Regions from separate parts of the Streptomyces sp. NPDC088387 genome, predicted to be linked through region 2. Evidence: riboswitches for the same ligand, from Rfam matches in the RefSeq annotation. Region 2 holds a riboswitch; each other region holds the start of a gene.
The links. Region 2 has a riboswitch for cobalamin ahead of ACIQAC_RS26455 (ribonucleoside-diphosphate reductase subunit alpha). Riboswitches for the same ligand answer to the same signal wherever they lie in the genome.

Region 1 (4,469 bases), on a different contig from region 2:
CGCCGAAGGACAGTCCGGGGTCGTCACCTTCGACGAGGAACGCGGACACCCCGCCGGCCCCGGTACCGCCGGTGCGGGCCATGACGACGTACAGCCGGGCGGCGCCCGCGCCGGAGATGAACTGCTTGACTCCGGTGAGGATCCAGTGGTCGCCGTCGCGGACCGCGCGGGTGGTGAGGGCGGCGGCGTCGGAGCCGCTGCCGGGTTCGGTCAGGCAGTACGCGGCGAGGTCGTCCATCGCGCACAGACGGGGCAGCCGGCGTTCACGCTGGGCGGGGTCGCCGTAGTGGTCGACCATCCAGGCGACCATGTTGTGGATGGAGAGGTAGCCGGCGATGGAGGGGCAGCCGGAGGCGAGGGTCTCGAAGACGAGGACGCCGTCGGTCCGGGTGAGGCCGGAGCCGCCGGACTCCTCGCGGACGTAGACACCGCCGAGGCCGATTCCGGCGGCCTTGCGCAGGACGTCGACCGGGAAGTGCTTGTCGCGGTCCCAGTCGAGGGCGTGCGGGGCGAGGTGGTCCTGGGCGAAGTCGAGGGTCGTCTCGACGAGGGCCTGCTGGTCCTCGGTGAGCAGGGTCATCGCGCTCACCCCATCGTCGGGATCGTGAAGCTCGCGCCTTCCCTGAGGCCGGCGGGCCAGCGCGAGGTGACGGTCTTCGTACGGGTGTAGAAGCGGATGGCGTCCGGGCCGTGCTGGTTGAGGTCGCCGAAGCCGGAGCGCTTCCAGCCGCCGAAGGTGTGGTAGGCGACGGGTACCGGGATGGGCACGTTGACGCCGATCATTCCGGTGTTGACCCGGCGGGTGAAGTCGCGGGCGGTGTCGCCGTCGCGGGTGAAGATCGCCACGCCGTTGCCGTAGGCGTGCTCGCTGGGCAGGCGCAGGGCCTCCTCGTAGTCGGTGGCGCGGACCACGGAGAGGACCGGGCCGAAGATCTCCTCCTGGTAGATGCGCATGGCGGGGGTGACGCGGTCGAAGAGGGAGGCTCCGGCGAAGAAGCCGTTCTCGTGGCCGGGGAGGCTGAAGTCGCGCCCGTCGACGACGAGTTCGGCGCCCTCCTCGACACCGAGGTCGACGTAGGAGCGGACCCGGTCGAGGGCGTCGGGGCCGACCAGCGGGCCGAAGTCCGCCTCGGGGTCGTCGCTGCGGCCGATGCGGAGCCCGGCGATGCGCTCCTTGAGGCGGGCGACCAGTGCGTCGGCGGTCTGTTCGCCGACGGGCACGGCGACCGAGATGGCCATGCAGCGTTCGCCCGCCGAGCCGTAACCGGCGCCGATCAGGGCGTCCACGGCCTGGTCGAGGTCGGCGTCCGGCATCACGATCATGTGGTTCTTGGCGCCGCCGAAGCACTGGGCGCGTTTGCCGTGGGCGGCGGCGGTGGCGTAGATGTGCGCGGCGACGGGGGTCGAGCCGACGAAGCCGAGGGCGGCGACGCGGGGGTCTTCGAGGAGGGTGGTGACGGCTTCGCGGTCGCCGTTGACGACGTTGAGGACACCTGGCGGCAGGCCCGCCTCCAGGAAGAGTTCGGCGAGCCGCAGCGGTACGGAGGGGTCGCGCTCGGAGGGCTTGAGAAGGAAGGCGTTGCCGCAGGCCAGGGCGGGGGCGGCCTTCCAGAGGGGGATCATGGCGGGGAAGTTGAACGGGGTGATGCCCGCGACGACGCCCAGGGGCGCGCGCAGCGAGTGGACGTCGATGCCGGTGCCGGCGTTGTCGGTGAACTCGCCCTTGAGCAGATGCGGGATCCCGGCGGCGAACTCCACCACCTCCAGGCCGCGTTGGAGGTCGCCGTGCGCGTCGGCGACGGTCTTGCCGTGCTCGGCGGAGAGCAGCCGGGCCAGGGAGTCCTTCTCCTGCTCGGCCAGTTGGAGGAAGCGCAGCAGGACTCGGGCCCGGCGCTGCGGATTCCACTCGCCCCACTCGTGCTGGGCCTGCGCGGCGTCGGCGATCGCCGCCTCGGTCTCGGCGCGGCTGGCGAGGGGCACGCAGGCCTGTACCTCGCCGGTGTTGGGGTCGTACACGTCGGCGTAGGACCCCGAGGTTCCCGGGGTGTGCTTGCCGCCGATGAAGTGCGTCAACTCGCGCGCGGAGGCGCGGTCTTGTGCGCGGATCATGTATGGCCTGCTCTCGTCAGGTGATCCGGGACGGCGCGCGGGACCGCCGCGTCCGGACGCGGTGGCGTACGGGTGCGGGGGCGGCGCGAGATCGCGTATGGCGAGGGGACCGTCAGGCTGTGACGGCCGGACGCGGGTGGGGCCGTGGAGCCCGCCCGCCAAGTCCGCCGGGGTCGTGGGTGCACACCGGTGCCATGCGTGTCAGCTCCATCCTCGTGGACAACACGGAACATCCCGCGGCCGGTATCCTGACTCCCGGATCAGCGCGCGCCGTCCGCCTTCCCGACTTCGTGCTCGTCAGTGGCGTCCTGCTCGACGGCGTACTCCCCGGTCACAGTGGCGGGACCGCGCCGGAATCACACCGGCTTCCCTGCACCGCGGGCCTTCTGCCGCGACTATATAGTTGGACGTCCTAGTAAATCCACCCCGGGCGAGCCCGGTGCCGTGTTGTGCCGGGTCAGGGCTTTTCCGGCGCGGCCGTCCGTGGCTCGGCGAACCGCACCGGGGCGCGGAAGCGGGCGCGGCGCGCGGCCCGTCGGAAGGTGGTCAGCACCGCGGGACCGGCGAGCAGTACACAGACGAAGTTGGTGACCGCCCGGCCGGTGTCCCAGCCGAGGGACGTGGCGATGTCGAAGGCGATGTAGCGCTGCCACTGCTCGGTGAACGGCAGTCCCGGCAGATAGGCGATGGAGCTGTTCGGGTCCAGGGAGAACGGCCAGAAGGACAGGTTGAGCAGAAAGCCGAACAGATACCCGGAGAGGGATCCGTACACCGCCAGCATCAGCACCTCACGGCGGCCGGTGGCCCGGGGCAGGAAGCCGGCGAGCATCCCGACGAAGGCACAGCCGAACATCTGGTACGGCATCCAGGGCCCGACTCCGCCCGTGATGAGCGCGGAGGCGAACAGCGAGGTGCAGCCGAGCACGAACCCGAAGCCTGGGCCGTAGACCCGGCCGGCGAGGACGAGGACGAAGAACACGGTCTCGATGCCGGCGGTTCCGGCACCCAGGGGGCGCAGGGCCGCGTTGACGGCGGAGAGCACACCGAGCATCGCGAGCGCCTTGGAGTCGATGCCGCCCTCGGCGATCTCCGAGAGCACCACGCACAGCACCAGGAGCAGGAGAACCCCGAAGATCAGCGGGGGCGCGTAGTTGGAGCCGAGCTTCCCCGGGGCCACGACGAAGGGCCAGAAGAAGGCCACAAGCCCGAGGAATGCGGCCAGGGTCATGACGATCCCCACGCGCGGGCCGAGCCGGATCGCCGCCGCTTCACGTCTGGTCACGGTCACCCTCCTTCCGGTCCTCGGCCGCGAGTGCCGTTTCGACCTGGCCGACCGTCAGGTAGGGCAGCGGGGCCAGGATCTTCGCGGTCTGCGGGGCGAAGACCGGTGAGGAGACGATGACCTCCGTGGTCGGGCCGTCGGCGACGATGTCGCCCTCGGCCATCACCACGACCCGGTCGGCCGCGCGGGCGGCGAACTCGACGTCGTGGGTGGAGATGACGACCGCCCGGCCCTCGGCCGCCAACGCGTCCACCACACCGATGAGTTCGGTCTTCGCGCGGTAGTCCAGTCCGCGGGTCGGTTCGTCGAGCAGCACGATCCGGGGCGCGGCGGAGACCTGGATGGCGAGGACCAGGGCGAGTTTCTGCCCCTCGGAGAGGTCGCGCGGGTGGGTGGCGTCGTCGATGCCGGGCGCGAGCCGGTCAAGGACGTCCCGTGCGGTCACGGCGGACCCCGACTCGGTGTCCGCCTGGTCGAGTTCCGCCTTGACGCTCTCCAGGTAGAGCAGGTCCGCGGGGGTCTGGGGAACCAGTCCGACGAGCCGGCGGGCCTGTGCGGCGGGCACGGCGTGCGGATCGGTGCCCCCTCCGGAACCGGTCGCCTTCGCACTCCCGCGCACGGAGTCGCCCACCTTCGCACCCGCGGAGTCGCTCACCTTGACGGTCCCCGCGCGGCGCGGACCCGAGCCCTGGATGGCCCACAGCAGCGACGACTTCCCGGAGCCGTTGCGGCCCATCAACGCCGTCACCTCACCGGTGTGCAGATCGAGGTCCACCTCCCGCACGGCGGGCACCCCGCGGTAGGCGACCGTGACGCCGCGCGCGGTCAGCAGCCTGTGCCGGTCCCCCGCTTCGGTTCGCCGCACCGGCGCCGGTGCCCGCTCCGCCAGCCGGGCGCGAAGGGGTGCGGCGGCGCGCCGGGCGTCGCGGATGGACAGCGGCAGCGGGGACCAGCCCGCCGCGCGCCCCAGCTCCACGATCGGCGGGGCGATCGACGCCGTACGGAGGATGTCGGCAGGTGGGCCGATCAGGGCACGGCCGTCGCCGGGGAGGTGGATGACACGGTCGGCGTACTGGAC
Region 2 (4,469 bases):
ACTTCGTCCGGGGCCGGTTCGGCTCGAAGGGCCTGTCGCTGGCGGTCGCCGTCACCGGCATCCTGGCCACGATGCCCTACATCGCGCTCCAGCTGGTCGGCATCCAGGCCGTGCTGGACGTGATGGGCATCGGCGGCGGCGAGAACACCCACTGGTTCATCAAGGACCTGCCGCTGCTCATCGCCTTCGGTGTGCTGGCCGCGTACACCTACTCGTCGGGGCTGCGGGCGCCCGCGCTGATCGCGTTCGTGAAGGACGGGCTGATCTATCTCGTCATCGCCGTCGCGATCACCTACATCCCGATCAAGCTGGGCGGCTTCGACGACATCTTCGGCGCGGCGAGCGAGAAGTACGAGGCGGCGGGGGCGGGCGGTCTGGTGCCGAACGCCCAGTCGCAGTGGACGTACGCGACGCTGGCGCTCGGTTCGGCGCTCGCGCTGTTCATGTACCCGCACAGTGTGACGGCCGTGCTGTCCAGCCGCAGCCGGGACGTGATCCGGCGCAACTCCACGATCCTGCCGCTGTATTCGCTGATGCTCGGCCTGCTCGGCCTGCTGGGCTTCATGGCGATCGCGGCCGGCATCAAGGTGGAGAACGGCCAGCTGGCGATCCCGCAGCTGTTCGAGAACATGTTCCCGGACTGGTTCACCGGTGTCGCGTTCGCGGCGATCGGCATCGGCGCGCTGGTCCCCGCGGCCATCATGTCGATCGCGGCGGCGAACCTGTTCACCCGCAACATCTACAAGGACTTCATCAAGCCGGACGCCACGCCCGCCCAGGAGACCAAGGTCTCCAAGCTGGTCTCCCTGCTGGTGAAGGTCGGCGCGCTGGTCTTCGTCCTCGGTATGGACAAGACGGTCGCCATCAACTTCCAGCTGCTGGGCGGCATCTGGATCCTCCAGACCATGCCGGCGCTCGTCGGCGGTCTGTTCACCCGCTGGTTCCACCGCTGGGCGCTGCTGGCCGGCTGGGCGGTCGGCATGGTCTACGGCACGGCCGCCGCGTACGGGGTGGCGTCCCCGACGCAGAAGCACTTCGGCGGCTCGTCGGCGGAGATCCCCGGCATCGGTGAGATCGGCTACATCGGCCTCACCGCGTTTGTGCTCAACCTGCTCGTGACGGTCGTCCTGACGTTCGTCCTGAAGGCGCTCAAGGCGCCCGAGGGCATCGACGAGACAAGCCCCGGCGACTACACGGTGGACGCCGGCGACCCCGGCGTACGGACCGAGCTGCCCCCGGCGACGGCGGAGCCCAGCCGCCCCTAGGGCCACACGGGAGACAGCGGGCCGTCGGGGGAAGGCTCCCCGACGGCCCGCTGTTGTGTGGCGGTGAGTTGACGCTGCGAAACCAGTGCGACACAACATCTGGGGGTGGGGCGACAGCGCGGCACAAGATGTATGCTCATGCTCGCTGTCGCCGCAGGGGAATCCGGTGCGAATCCGGAACTGTCCCGCAACGGTGTACTTGTGCATGATTTGTGCACATGGTCAGTCCGAGGACCTGCCGACAGTGCGCCCGACCACCCGGTCCGGGCGCCTGACGTCCGGGCCTCGTGGAATGGGCCGGTGGACGCGACGCCGTGTGCGCTCGTGCTGCCGTCCGCCCTCCGCAAGGCCCCGTGCCGAGCGAGGGAGAGCCCCACGTGACCATCGCGCCAGCCGACCCGGCTTCAGCGGTAGCAGCCGAAGCGGAGTACGACGGTCCAGGTGCCGCGCTGTTGCGCACCCTGACCGAGCTGACCGCCGACCTCCCCGACGCCGACCCCGGCCGGGTGGCCGCCGCCGCACTGCGCGGCCGCAGCTCCCGGAACGCCGCCGAGATCGACACCGAGTTGCGCGAGCTGGCCACCGAGGCCGCCGCCGGCCTCATCTCCGAGGACCCCGTCTACTCGCGCCTCGCCGCGCGGCTGCTGACGGTCTCCATCGCCGCCGAGGCCGCCTCCCAGGGCGTCACCACCTTCACCGGGTCCGTCGCGACCGGCCACCGCGAGGGCCTGATCGCCGACCGCACCGCCGACTTCGTCCGGCTGCACGCCGAGCGGCTCGACGCGCTCGTCGACCGGGACGCCGACGACCGCTTCGGCTACTTCGGTCTGCGCACCCTGCACAGCCGCTATCTGCTGCGCCACCCGATCACCCGCAAGGTCATCGAGACCCCGCAGCACTTCCTGCTCCGGGTCGCCTCCGGACTCGCCGAGGACGACACCGTCCGCGCGCTCGACGAGGTCGCCTCGCTCTACGGCCTGATGAGCCGCCTCGAGTATCTGCCGTCCTCCCCCACGCTGTTCAACTCCGGCACCCGACACCCGCAGATGTCGTCCTGCTACCTGCTCGACTCCCCCCTGGACGAACTGGACTCCATCTACGACCGCTACCACCAGGTCGCCCGGCTCTCCAAGCACGCCGGCGGCATCGGCCTGTCCTACAGCCGGATCCGCTCACGCGGTTCGCTGATCCGCGGCACCAACGGGCACTCCAACGGGATCGTGCCGTTCCTGAAGACCCTCGACGCCTCGGTCGCCGCGGTGAACCAGGGCGGCCGGCGCAAGGGCGCGGCCGCGGTGTACCTGGAGACCTGGCACTCCGACATCGAGGAGTTCCTGGAGCTGCGGGACAACACCGGTGAGGACGCCCGCCGTACGCACAACCTGAACCTCGCGCACTGGGTGCCGGACGAGTTCATGCGCCGGGTCGACGCGGACGGGATCTGGTCGCTGTTCTCGCCGGCCGACGTGCCGGAGCTGGTCGACCTGTACGGCGCCGAGTTCGACGACGCCTACCGGGCGGCCGAGGAGAAGGGGCTGGCCCGCAGGACGATCCCGGCGCGCGAGCTGTACGGCCGGATGATGCGCACCCTCGCGCAGACCGGCAACGGCTGGATGACCTTCAAGGACGCCGCCAACCGCACGGCCAACCAGACCGCCGAGCCGGGCCACGTCATCCACTCCTCCAATCTCTGCACGGAGATCCTGGAGGTCACCGACGACGGCGAGACCGCGGTCTGCAACCTGGGCTCGGTCAACCTCGGCGCCTTCGTGGACACGGCGACCGAGGGCATCGACTGGGAGCGGCTCGACGCCACCGTGCGCACGGCCGTCACGTTCCTCGACCGGGTCGTCGACATCAACTTCTACCCGACCGAGCAGGCGGGCCGCTCCAACTCCCGCTGGCGTCCGGTCGGTCTGGGCGTGATGGGCCTCCAGGACGTCTTCTTCAAGCTGCGGCTGCCGTTCGACTCGCCCGAGGCGAAGGCGCTGTCCACCCGGATCGCCGAGCGGATCATGCTCGCCGCCTACGAGGCCTCCGCCGACCTCGCCGAGCGCAGCGGCCCGCTGCCGGCCTGGGAGAAGACCCGTACCGCCCGGGGTGTGCTGCACCCCGACCACTACGGTGTCGAGACCACCTGGCCGGAGCGCTGGGCCGCGCTGCGGGAACGTATCGCTTCGGTGGGGCTGCGCAACTCGCTGCTGCTGGCGATCGCGCCGACCGCCACCATCGCCTCCATCGCCGGGGTGTACGAGTGCATCGAGCCGCAGGTGTCCAACCTGTTCAAGCGCGAGACGCTGTCCGGTGAGTTCCTCCAGGTCAACTCCTATCTGGTGCAGGACCTGAAGAACCTCGGCGTGTGGGACGCCCGGACCCGGGAGGCGCTGCGCGAGGGCAGCGGTTCGGTGCAGGCGTTCGCGTGGATCCCCGAGGAGGTGCGCCGGCTGTACCGCACGGCGTGGGAGATCCCGCAGCGCGGTCTGATCGACATGGCCGCCGCGCGTACGCCGTACCTGGACCAGGCGCAGTCGCTGAACCTGTTCCTGGAGACGCCGACCATCGGCAAGCTCTCCTCGATGTACGCGTACGCCTGGAAGTCGGGTCTGAAGACCACGTACTACCTGCGTTCGCGCCCGGCGACCCGGATCGCCCGGGCCGCCCAGGGCCAGGCGCAGCCCGAGAAGACCATCCCCGTCCAGCAGGCCGCCGACCCCGAGGCCGTCGCCTGCTCCCTGGAAAACCCCGAGTCCTGCGAGGCCTGCCAGTAATGAGCAACCAGAACCTTCTCGACCCCGGCTTCGAGCTGACTCTGCGTCCGATGCGCTACCCGGACTTCTACGAGCGCTACCGGGACGCCATCAAGAACACCTGGACCGTGGAGGAGGTCGACCTCCACTCGGACGTCGCCGACCTCGCGAAGCTGAGCCCCTCGGAGCAGCATCTGATCGGCCGGCTGGTCGCGTTCTTCGCGACGGGCGACTCGATCGTGGCGAACAACCTGGTGCTGACGCTGTACAAGCACATCAACTCCCCCGAGGCGCGGCTGTATCTGAGCCGTCAGCTCTTCGAGGAGGCCGTGCACGTCCAGTTCTATCTGACGCTCCTGGACACCTATCTGCCCGACCCGGAGGACCGGGCGGCGGCGTTCGACGCCGTCGAGAACATCCCCTCGATCCGCGAGAAGGCGGAGTTCTGCTTCAAGTG
Region 3 (4,469 bases), on a different contig from region 2:
AGCCGACCCCCTTGTCCTCGAAGAGTGGGACGAGGACGACGAACTCCCCGCCGCCAAACCCCTTCCGGCCGACGACGCCCTCGACACAGTCGACACCTTCGACACCTTCGACACCTTCGACGAGGAGTCGTACACACTTCCCGAGCCCCCGCCCCCGCCCCCGCCCGCCTCCGACCTCGCACCGGACCCGGACCCGGACCCGGACCACGAGCCGGAACACGACGACCACGACGCCGACGACGCCTACGAACCGGCCCTGTCACCACCCCCCACCCCCACCCGCACCGCCTTCCCCCCGCTGGTCAGACGGCTCGACCGTGGGAACGGCGGCCGGCAGTCGGACGACGAGTACACCCCGTCGGGGCTGCTCCAGCGCCCGCTGATCGTCGCGCCGGCCGCACTCGCCGTCGCGGGCATCGTCATCGTGTCTCTGGTGGTCCTCGGCAGCGGCGGATCGGGCGACGACACCCAGCAGCAGTCGGCCCGGGCCGGCGCCCCGACGAGCGGCAGCCCCTCGCCGGAGGCCACGCCGACGTACTCGGTGTCGGTCAGCGCGCCGTCGTCGCCGAGCGCGTCGCCCTCGCCGTCGAAGAGCCCGAAGCCGAAGAAGACCGCCGGGAGTTCCGAGCCCGCGCTGCCCGCGGCCGGCGGGCCCACGGTCACCGAGACGGCTCCGCGCAGCACCACCACGGTGACCGCGGACCCCGCGGTCGACACCGCCGCCACCGCCGTCCGGCGGCTCGCGCGGCAGGACCCCGCCGGGCGGCACATCTGCTACCGGGCGTACGTGTCCGGGACGGGCTGGCAGAAGCCCGTGTGCGACGGCACGCTGGCCGGTACGACGGGCCAGAACAAGCCGATCAAGGCCCTCAACATCGCGGTGCACGGCGTCAACGGCTCCGCCGCCAACGCCGTCCTGTACAACTCCGGTTCGACCAACGGCGAGGGCAGGTGGCAGCCGAGCTGGAGCGCGATCACGGGCGACGGCAAGAACATCTACATCGGCAAGACGTCCGCCAAGTACATGACGGGCTTCGCCATCAACGTCGGAAGCGGCCGGGTCTGCCCCAGCGCCAAGGTCAGCGGCTTCGACTGGGGCAGCCAGGGCTGCGCCGACCCGCGACCGAACTTCGTCTTCGGCGGCGCCATGGAGAACGAACGCCGGCTCGAAGCCGTCAAGATCACCGTGTGACCCGCCCGCACCCACCCGGCCCCGTGCCCACCCGGCCCCGCGCTCAGCCCCGGCCCGCCGCCAACCCGTCGTCCTCGTCGTCACCGTACTCGTCGACGAACCGGTTCGCGTCCGGCGGTTCCGGGCTGAACCAGGCCCGGGACGACCTGGGCGCCGTGAGCAGAAGAACCATCACGAGGGGGCCCGCGATGGTCCGGCCCTCGGTGGTGAGCAACGGTCCGAACGAGCACAGGATCGCCATGATCCGGGCGCCGCGGTCGCCCCGCCACAGCCCGTGGGCCACCGCTCCCGGCAGCCGGGAAGGGGACCGGTACCACGCCTGGTGGCCCAGCTCACCATCCGGATGCCGGACATCGCGCTTGCCTGTGCGACGTCAGCCCGTAGGCTGGCCGACGCAGCTGGTTCGCCCCGTCCGCCAGACGGGATGCGTCGCAAGAGGGAACCCGGTGGGAATCCGGGACTGCCCCGCAGCGGTGAGCGGGAACGACCGCCGTCATACGCACTGGGCTCCACACAGGGGCCTGGGAAGCGACGGCCAGTAGGTGTCCTCCTGATGGAAGGGGGGCGTGCCCGCGAGTCCGAAGACCTGCCAACTGCCCGCGTCCGGTACCCCGTACGCGGACATCTCGGTGACCTCGTGGGCGGGTCGGCGTACACACCGGACGGACGACCGTGCCATGCCGCGCACGTTCGGTTCCGACTGGTTCGTCTCCCCTTCGCGCCCTCGTCCCGTCGCCGGGATCTCAGGGATTCATCTCGCGAAGGAGATCTCCGTGACCAAGCCCGCAGCCGCGGCAGCACGGGCCACCGTGTACGGCTACCCCCGTCAGGGCCAGAACCGGGAACTGAAGAAGGCGATCGAGGGGTACTGGAAGGGCCGCGTCACCGCGGACGCCCTCCGGGACACCGCGGCCGGACTCCGCCGGAGCAACTGGCGCCAACTCACCGAGGCCGGCATCCACGAGGTGCCCACCGGTGACTTCTCGTTCTACGACCACGTGCTCGACACCACCGTCATGGTCGGCGCGATCCCCGCACGGCACCGCACCGCCGTCGACGCGGACGCGCTGGACGGCTACTTCGCGATGGCGCGCGGCACCCAGGACGTGGCGCCGCTGGAGATGACGAAGTGGTTCGACACGAACTACCACTACCTGGTCCCCGAGTTGGGCCCGGACACCGTCTTCTCGGCCGACTCCGCCAAGCAGGTCGCCGAGTTGAAGGAAGCCCTCGCGCTCGGCCTCGACGCCCGGCCCGTCCTCGTCGGCCCGGTCACCTATCTGCTGCTCGCGAAGCCGGCGCCGGGTGTCGCCGCCGACTTCGACCCGCTGACCCTGCTCGACCGGCTGCTTCCCGTGTACGGCGAGGTCCTCGCCGATCTGCGGGCGGCGGGCGCCGAGTGGGTGCAGCTCGACGAGCCGGCCCTCGTGCAGGACCGCACCCCGGCCGACCTGAACGCCGCGGGGCGCGCCTACCGCGATCTCGGCGCCCTCACCGACCGGCCGAAGCTGCTGGTCGCCTCGTACTTCGACCGGCTCGGCGACGCCCTGCCGGTGCTGGCGAAGGCGCCCGTCGAAGGGCTCGCGCTCGACTTCACGGAGGCCGCCGCCGCCAACCTCGACGCCCTCGCCGCGGTCGGCGGGCTGCCGGGCAAGCGGCTGGTCGCCGGGGTCGTCAACGGCCGCAACATCTGGGTCAACGACCTGGAGAAGTCGCTGTCCACACTCGGCACCCTGCTGGGTCTGGCCGACCGGGTGGACGTCGCCGCCTCCTGCTCGCTGCTGCACGTGCCGCTCGACGCGTCCGCCGAGCGGGACATCGAGCCGCAGGTCAGGCGCTGGCTCGCGTTCGCCCGGCAGAAGACGGCCGAGCTCGTCACCCTGGCCAGGGGGCTCGCTCAGGGCACCGACGCCATCGCGGCCGGGCTCGCCGCCAACCGGGCCGACCTGGCCTCCCGCGCCGGTTCGCCGATCACCCGGGACCCGGCCGTGCGGGCCCGCACCGCCGCGGTGACGGAGGCGGACGGCCGCCGCTCCCAGACGTATCCGGAGCGCACCGGCGCCCAGCGCGCGCACCTCGGGCTGCCGCTGCTGCCGACCACGACCATCGGTTCGTTCCCGCAGACCGGCGATCTGCGGGCCGCCCGCGCCGACCTGCGCGCGGGCCGGATCGACACGGCCGGCTACGAGGAGCGGATCCGGGCCGAGATCCAGGAGGTCGTCGCCTTCCAGGAGAAGACCGGCCTCGACGTCCTGGTGCACGGCGAGCCCGAGCGCAACGACATGGTGCAGTACTTCGCCGAGCAGCTCACCGGCTACCTCGCCACGCAGCACGGCTGGGTCCAGTCGTACGGCACCCGGTACGTGCGTCCGCCGATCCTGGCCGGCGACATCTCCCGTCCGCGGCCGATGACCGTGCGCTGGACGACGTATGCCCAGTCGCTGACCGACCGGCCGGTCAAGGGCATGCTCACCGGGCCGGTCACCATGCTGGCCTGGTCGTTCGTCCGTGACGACCAGCCGCTCGGGGACACCGCCCGGCAGGTGGCGCTGGCGCTGCGCGACGAGGTGGCCGACCTGGAGGCGGCCGGGACCTCGGTCATCCAGGTCGACGAGCCCGCGCTGCGGGAGACGCTGCCGCTGCGGGCCGCGGACCGCGCCGCCTATCTGGCGTGGGCCACGGAGGCCTTCCGGCTCAGCACCGGCGGGGTCCGTCCGGCCACGCAGATCCACACGCACATGTGCTACGCCGAGTTCGGTGACATCGTGCAGGCGATCGACGACCTCGACGCGGACGTGATCAGCCTGGAGGCGGCGCGTTCGCACATGCAGGTCGCGCGTGAGCTGGCAGCGCACGGTTATCCGCGGGAGGCGGGGCCGGGGGTGTACGACATCCACTCGCCGCGGGTGCCGGGCGTCGACGAGGCGGCGGCGCTGCTGCGCGAGGGTCTCAAGGCGATCCCCGCGGAGCGGCTCTGGGTCAACCCCGACTGCGGTCTGAAGACCCGCGGCTGGACCGAGACCCGCTCCTCCCTGGAGCACCTGGTGGGCGCGGCCCGTGCGGTCCGTGCGGAGCTGTCCTCCTGACGCCGGAGGCCGGGTGATCACCGGGGAGGGTGCGTAGGCACCCTCCCCGGCTTCATTTCCTATAGCATTTTCAACCCGCCGCGCCCCGGCCCGCCGGGATGCCTGTCCTCACCTGCCTTTGTCAGAAGTCTTGACGCGCCCGCGTTCGTGATCCACGATCGCCGCATCAATTTCCTATCTGATTTCGAAGG
Region 4 (4,469 bases), on a different contig from region 2:
CCGGATCCGCCGCACCGAGTCGAGCAGCAGAAAACTCATCCGGTACGTCACCAGCGCCACGTCCACCACCGGCGCGGGCACCCCCGCCCGGATCAGCCGGGGCAGCAGGTCGGACATCGGCGTGGTGAACGCGAACAGCAGCACGCCCAGCGAGGCCGCCGAGGTCCGCAGCAGCAGCTCACCGGCGCGCACCGGCCCGTCGTCGGCGAGCGCGAGGAATCCGCCGCCCCCGCCGACCTGGACGAGCAGCGGCAGCGCGCCGGTGACACAGAAACCCAGCGGCACCCGGTAGGCCCGCCACAGCTTGCGGCCCGGCACCCCGGCCGGACCCAGCAGCACCACCAGCGCGGTCACCAGCACCAGGGCCGCGCCCGGCCACGGCGGCAGCGAGATCGCCAGCACCGTGAGCCCCAGCCCGAGCACCGCCTTGTCCACGGGGTGCCGGCGGCGCCAGCGGCTGCTGTGCGCCGCCGCGTCGATCGGCAGCACGCCGGCTCAGACCTGCCCGGCCGGACCGGCTGCGCTCCCGCTCGGCTCCGCGTCACCGGCGGCCGGGGTCCGGGCGCCGGGGGTCCCGGCACCGGTCGGTCCGGCGCCGCGCAGCGCCCGCTCCTCACCCTGCCGCCGGCCGCGCCGGATGCCGAAGTAGTAGGCGAGCACACCCGCGCCGAGCGCCGCCTGAAGGGCGAACAGCGCGGACTCGATCTCCCCCGACGGCGGTTCGTACAGCGGCGAGAACCAGGGCTCGTAGTCGGGGTCGATCTCGGTGATCGCCGTCTCCGCCTCCGCGTCGGCGCCCGTGAACGGCTCCTCCTTGTGGTCGCCGAGACCGAACACCAGCGGAATCACCGCGAGCGCGGCCACCGCGAGCAGCAGCAGGGCGTTGATCCTCGTGTTGCGCTTCATCGGGCCGCCACCGCCTCCTGCTTCGCACCCTTGGTCAGCAGCACCCCCAGCCGGGTCAGCTCACCCTTGCTGGACTGCACGAGCAGCCGCATCACCAGCACCGTGAGCAGGCCCTCGCTGACCGCGAGCGGGATCTGGGTGACGGCGAAGATGGAGCCGAACTTGCCGAGCGCGCCCAGGAACCCGCTGCCCGGGTCGGGGAAGGCGAGCGCCAGCTGCACACTCGTCACGCAGTACGTGGAGAGGTCGGCGACGAACGCGCCGAAGAACACGGCGGGCATCAGCGGCACGTCGAAGCGCCGCAGCACCTTGTAGACGGCGTACCCGGCCCACGGTCCGACGATCGCCATCGAGAAGACGTTGGCACCGAGTGTGGTCAGACCGCCGTGGGCGAGCAGCAGCGCCTGGAACAGCAGGGTGATGGTGCCCAGGACCGCCATGATCGGGGGCCGGAACAGGATCGCGCCGAGGCCGGTGCCGGTCGGGTGGGAACAACTCCCGGTGACGGACGGCAGCTTCAGCGCGGACAGGACGAAGGTGAAGGCTCCCGAGGCTCCGAGGAGCAGAGTGCTCTCCGGGTGCTCCCTGACCTCACGGGTGAGAGAACGGACTCCGTGGACGACGAACGGCGCCGACGCTACGCCCCAGGCGATCGCGTGCGCCGGAGGCAGAAAACCCTCGGCTATGTGCATGGCTCAGCAGACCCTCTCCAGCACCTCGTGGATGGACGACGCACCTTGGCCGGTCTCCTGGCTGACGGGTACCACCGCCCGTGCTCCGCCTTCCCGGGCCGGACCCCGTCGTGGTGAGACGGAGGCTGTTCCCAGTGGCTGCCCCTGAGGGCTGGAGCCGGACTTCCCGATCACAGTGGCGAGGGCCGCACCGGCATCACACCGGATTTCCCGTTCACCAAGGCGTGGCGACAGTAGTGCGCGGATCGGGGTGGTGACAAGCGGGGCATCGGGGGCGCATCGAGGGCGCACGCCCGCGATGACGTCAGGGTTTCGGCATCGCCCGCCGGGCCCACGGGGCAACCGGAACACGCCCGACCGGGCCCCGCAGGCGCGGGACCCGGTCGGGGAGGGGATCAGCCGGGGAGGGCGTCAGCTGGGACGGGCGTCAGCTGGGACGGGGGTCAGCTGGGGGAGGGGGTCAGCCCACCTGGCCGCTCGGCGGTGCCGAAGGGGTCGGGCTCGGTGCCGGGTTGGCCGTGCGCACGTTGAGGTCCGGGCGCGGTTCGAGCACCAGGACCGGGGTGCCCGGCTGCGGGGGCGGCGGGGTCAGCTGGTCCTTGGGCAGGTTGGGCGGCGCGGTCTGCTGGAAGTTCACCTGCTCGTGGTTCACCATCCCGGTCTTCTCCAGGATCGTGATGTGGTCGAGCACGGTGTCGTTGGCGAGGTCGGCCAGCTGACGGACCAGCGAGTTCCGGGTCGTACCGCGTATCTTGGCGACCACCGGGAAGATCTGACCGTGCGTCACCCGCATGATCTGGGTCGCGGTCGAGTCGAACGTCTTGCCGTTCTCCGCCGCCGCCGTCTGTACGAACTGCTGCTGCTGCGGGCTCGCCTGGTTCGGCAGCGTGATGTTCAGCTGCGGGGCGATCTCACGGCACAGCTTGTCGAGTCCGGCGTGACCGACGATCAGATGCGCGCCGGCCTCCTTCATCTCGGGCGTGGTGCCCTTCTCCATGGTGATCTCACCCAGCGGGTACTCCCAGAGCCCGGCGGCCCGGACCTTCACCACGAAGTCACGGTCCGCCTCGGTGAGCGGCCCCCACTGGGTGTTGGCGATGATCCGGTTCTGGTCACTGGACGTGTTCTCGACACCCAGCATGGCCGGATAGGCGAGTGCGGTGAGGGTCAGACCCATGGCACCGAAGACGAAAAGGCTTCCCACCTTGGTGCGTGAGATGGGCATGCGACCTCCTGACGGGAACGATTCGTACGACAGTAGATACGGGCGCGGGGTGCCGAAGCGTCAGTGGAATCCGTGATTTTCCCCGCCCGGCCTGTGCGGTGCGTCACACCCCCGCGAGGCGGGCGCGGTGACCTGCGGTTAACTGGGAGTACGTGCCGTTCGTCCGGCACGTGGTGTGCCCGTATCCGATCCGCTGAGGTTGTGCCCGTGACCAAGCCCGTGGCCCGTGAGCCGCAACGACGCAACGCCCGGTCGAACAGGGCGCGCATCCTGGCCACGGCCCGCCGGGAGCTCGGCCGCGATCCCGACATCACGCTGGAGGAGCTGGCGCGCGCCTCCGGAGTGGTCCGGCGCACCCTCTTCGGTCACTTCCCGGGGCGCGCGGCCCTCCTTGAGGCGCTGGCGGAGGAGGCGCAGGAGGCGATGCAGGGCGCGCTCCACGCGCAGCGCCTCCAGGACGAACAGCCCGAGCGGGCGCTCGCGATGTTCACGTTCGCCCTGTGGCCGGTGGGTGACCGCTACCGGATGCTCCTGGGCCTGGCCCGCCGCGACCTGGGCACCGAGCGGGTCGCCGAGATCCTGGCGCCGGCCAGGTCCGCGGTCGCCGGGGTCCTGGAGCGCGGCCAGCGCGAGGGCGTCTTCCACACCCACCTCTCGCCGGGTGCCATGAGCGCCGCGCTGGAGGGCCTCACCATCGCCCTGCTGGAGTGCGTCAACACCGGGGAACTGGCGGAGGACGACGGCAGCGCGGTCGCCCTCGCCGAACTGATCGCGGCCGGTGTGCCCGAACCCCGGGCCCGCGCGGTGGTGGCGGAGGTCCGGCCGCCGGCCCCGGCCGAGGACAACGCCTGAGCCGTACGAGCCGTACGAGAGCCATACGAGCCGTACGAGCCTTACGAGTTGTACGAGCCTTACGGGCCGCGAGCGCGGGAGTGGAGGTCCGGAGGAACGGGTACGGCCCTGTGGGGCGGCCGCCGACGGACGGGACGGAAGAGGTCTTCTGACACGAGTCCGGTCGCACACCGTGTCGCTGTTGGGCCGAACGGGTGACTTGCCGTAAGAATTGGCTGGTGCAGGGGACGAGGACGAGGCAGATCGGGGGGAGCCGGTGAACAGGCGCGATGTCACCGATGAACAGTGGGAGGGGCTCGCCCAGGTCGTACCGCTGCGAGGACGTGACGCCTGGCCGTCCGCGGTCGGTCACCGTGCCCTGCCGGACGCCGAGACCGAGGCCCGCCGCCGGTTCGTCGTGCTCAGGATCAATGTGTTCGCCGACGCCCGCGAGGTCGCCGAGACGCTGATGGCGGGTATTCCGGTCCTGCTCGACCTGACCGGCGCCGAGACCGATGTCGCCAAGCGGGTACTGGACTTCAGCACCGGTGTGGTCTTCGGCCTCGCCAGCGGAATGCACCGTGTCGACCGCAACGTCTTTCTGCTCACGCCCCCGGGGACCGAGGTGCAGGGGCTGATGGCGGGCGTCGGGGTGCCGGGGGTCTGACCCGGAGGCCCGGGGGCCCGGAGGCCCGTCCGAGCCGGCCGTGTTCTGGGGGCGTGTGGTCGCCCGTTCGTAGGAAGGTGCCCCAGCCGGAACGGTTCGCCTCGGCGGGCCGGTCCTACGTTCCCGGTATGGCCGTGTCCCCCGGAAC

Region 1: another riboswitch for cobalamin. It lies ahead of ACIQAC_RS32840 (CoA-acylating methylmalonate-semialdehyde dehydrogenase); the one in region 2 lies ahead of ACIQAC_RS26455 (ribonucleoside-diphosphate reductase subunit alpha).
Region 3: another riboswitch for cobalamin. It lies ahead of metE (5-methyltetrahydropteroyltriglutamate--homocysteine S-methyltransferase); the one in region 2 lies ahead of ACIQAC_RS26455 (ribonucleoside-diphosphate reductase subunit alpha).
Region 4: another riboswitch for cobalamin. It lies ahead of ACIQAC_RS16565 (energy-coupling factor ABC transporter permease); the one in region 2 lies ahead of ACIQAC_RS26455 (ribonucleoside-diphosphate reductase subunit alpha).

The regions. Positions count from the first base shown of each region.
Region 1 covers NZ_JBIVNC010000015.1:228,637-233,105, reverse strand. The annotation lists gene ACIQAC_RS32845 (acyl-CoA dehydrogenase family protein) at 1-580, opposite strand, end outside; gene ACIQAC_RS32840 (CoA-acylating methylmalonate-semialdehyde dehydrogenase) at 586-2,109, opposite strand; cobalamin riboswitch at 2,330-2,518, opposite strand; gene ACIQAC_RS32835 (ECF transporter S component) at 2,567-3,337, opposite strand; gene ACIQAC_RS32830 (ABC transporter ATP-binding protein) at 3,378-4,469, opposite strand, start outside.
Region 2 covers NZ_JBIVNC010000010.1:193,846-198,314, forward strand. The annotation lists gene mctP (monocarboxylate uptake permease MctP) at 1-1,265, shown strand, start outside; cobalamin riboswitch at 1,391-1,523, shown strand; gene ACIQAC_RS26455 (ribonucleoside-diphosphate reductase subunit alpha) at 1,643-4,033, shown strand; gene ACIQAC_RS26460 (ribonucleotide-diphosphate reductase subunit beta) at 4,033-4,469, shown strand, end outside.
Region 3 covers NZ_JBIVNC010000005.1:113,630-118,098, forward strand. The annotation lists gene ACIQAC_RS15280 (hypothetical protein) at 1-1,192, shown strand, start outside; gene ACIQAC_RS15285 (hypothetical protein) at 1,236-1,475, opposite strand; cobalamin riboswitch at 1,575-1,801, shown strand; gene metE (5-methyltetrahydropteroyltriglutamate--homocysteine S-methyltransferase) at 1,966-4,278, shown strand.
Region 4 covers NZ_JBIVNC010000005.1:419,296-423,764, reverse strand. The annotation lists gene cbiQ (cobalt ECF transporter T component CbiQ) at 1-489, opposite strand, end outside; gene ACIQAC_RS16570 (energy-coupling factor ABC transporter substrate-binding protein) at 496-906, opposite strand; gene ACIQAC_RS16565 (energy-coupling factor ABC transporter permease) at 903-1,598, opposite strand; cobalamin riboswitch at 1,628-1,835, opposite strand; gene ACIQAC_RS16560 (DUF4142 domain-containing protein) at 2,059-2,823, opposite strand; gene ACIQAC_RS16555 (TetR family transcriptional regulator) at 3,031-3,675, shown strand; gene ACIQAC_RS16550 (cell division protein SepF) at 3,932-4,321, shown strand; gene ACIQAC_RS16545 (ATP-binding protein) at 4,450-4,469, shown strand, end outside.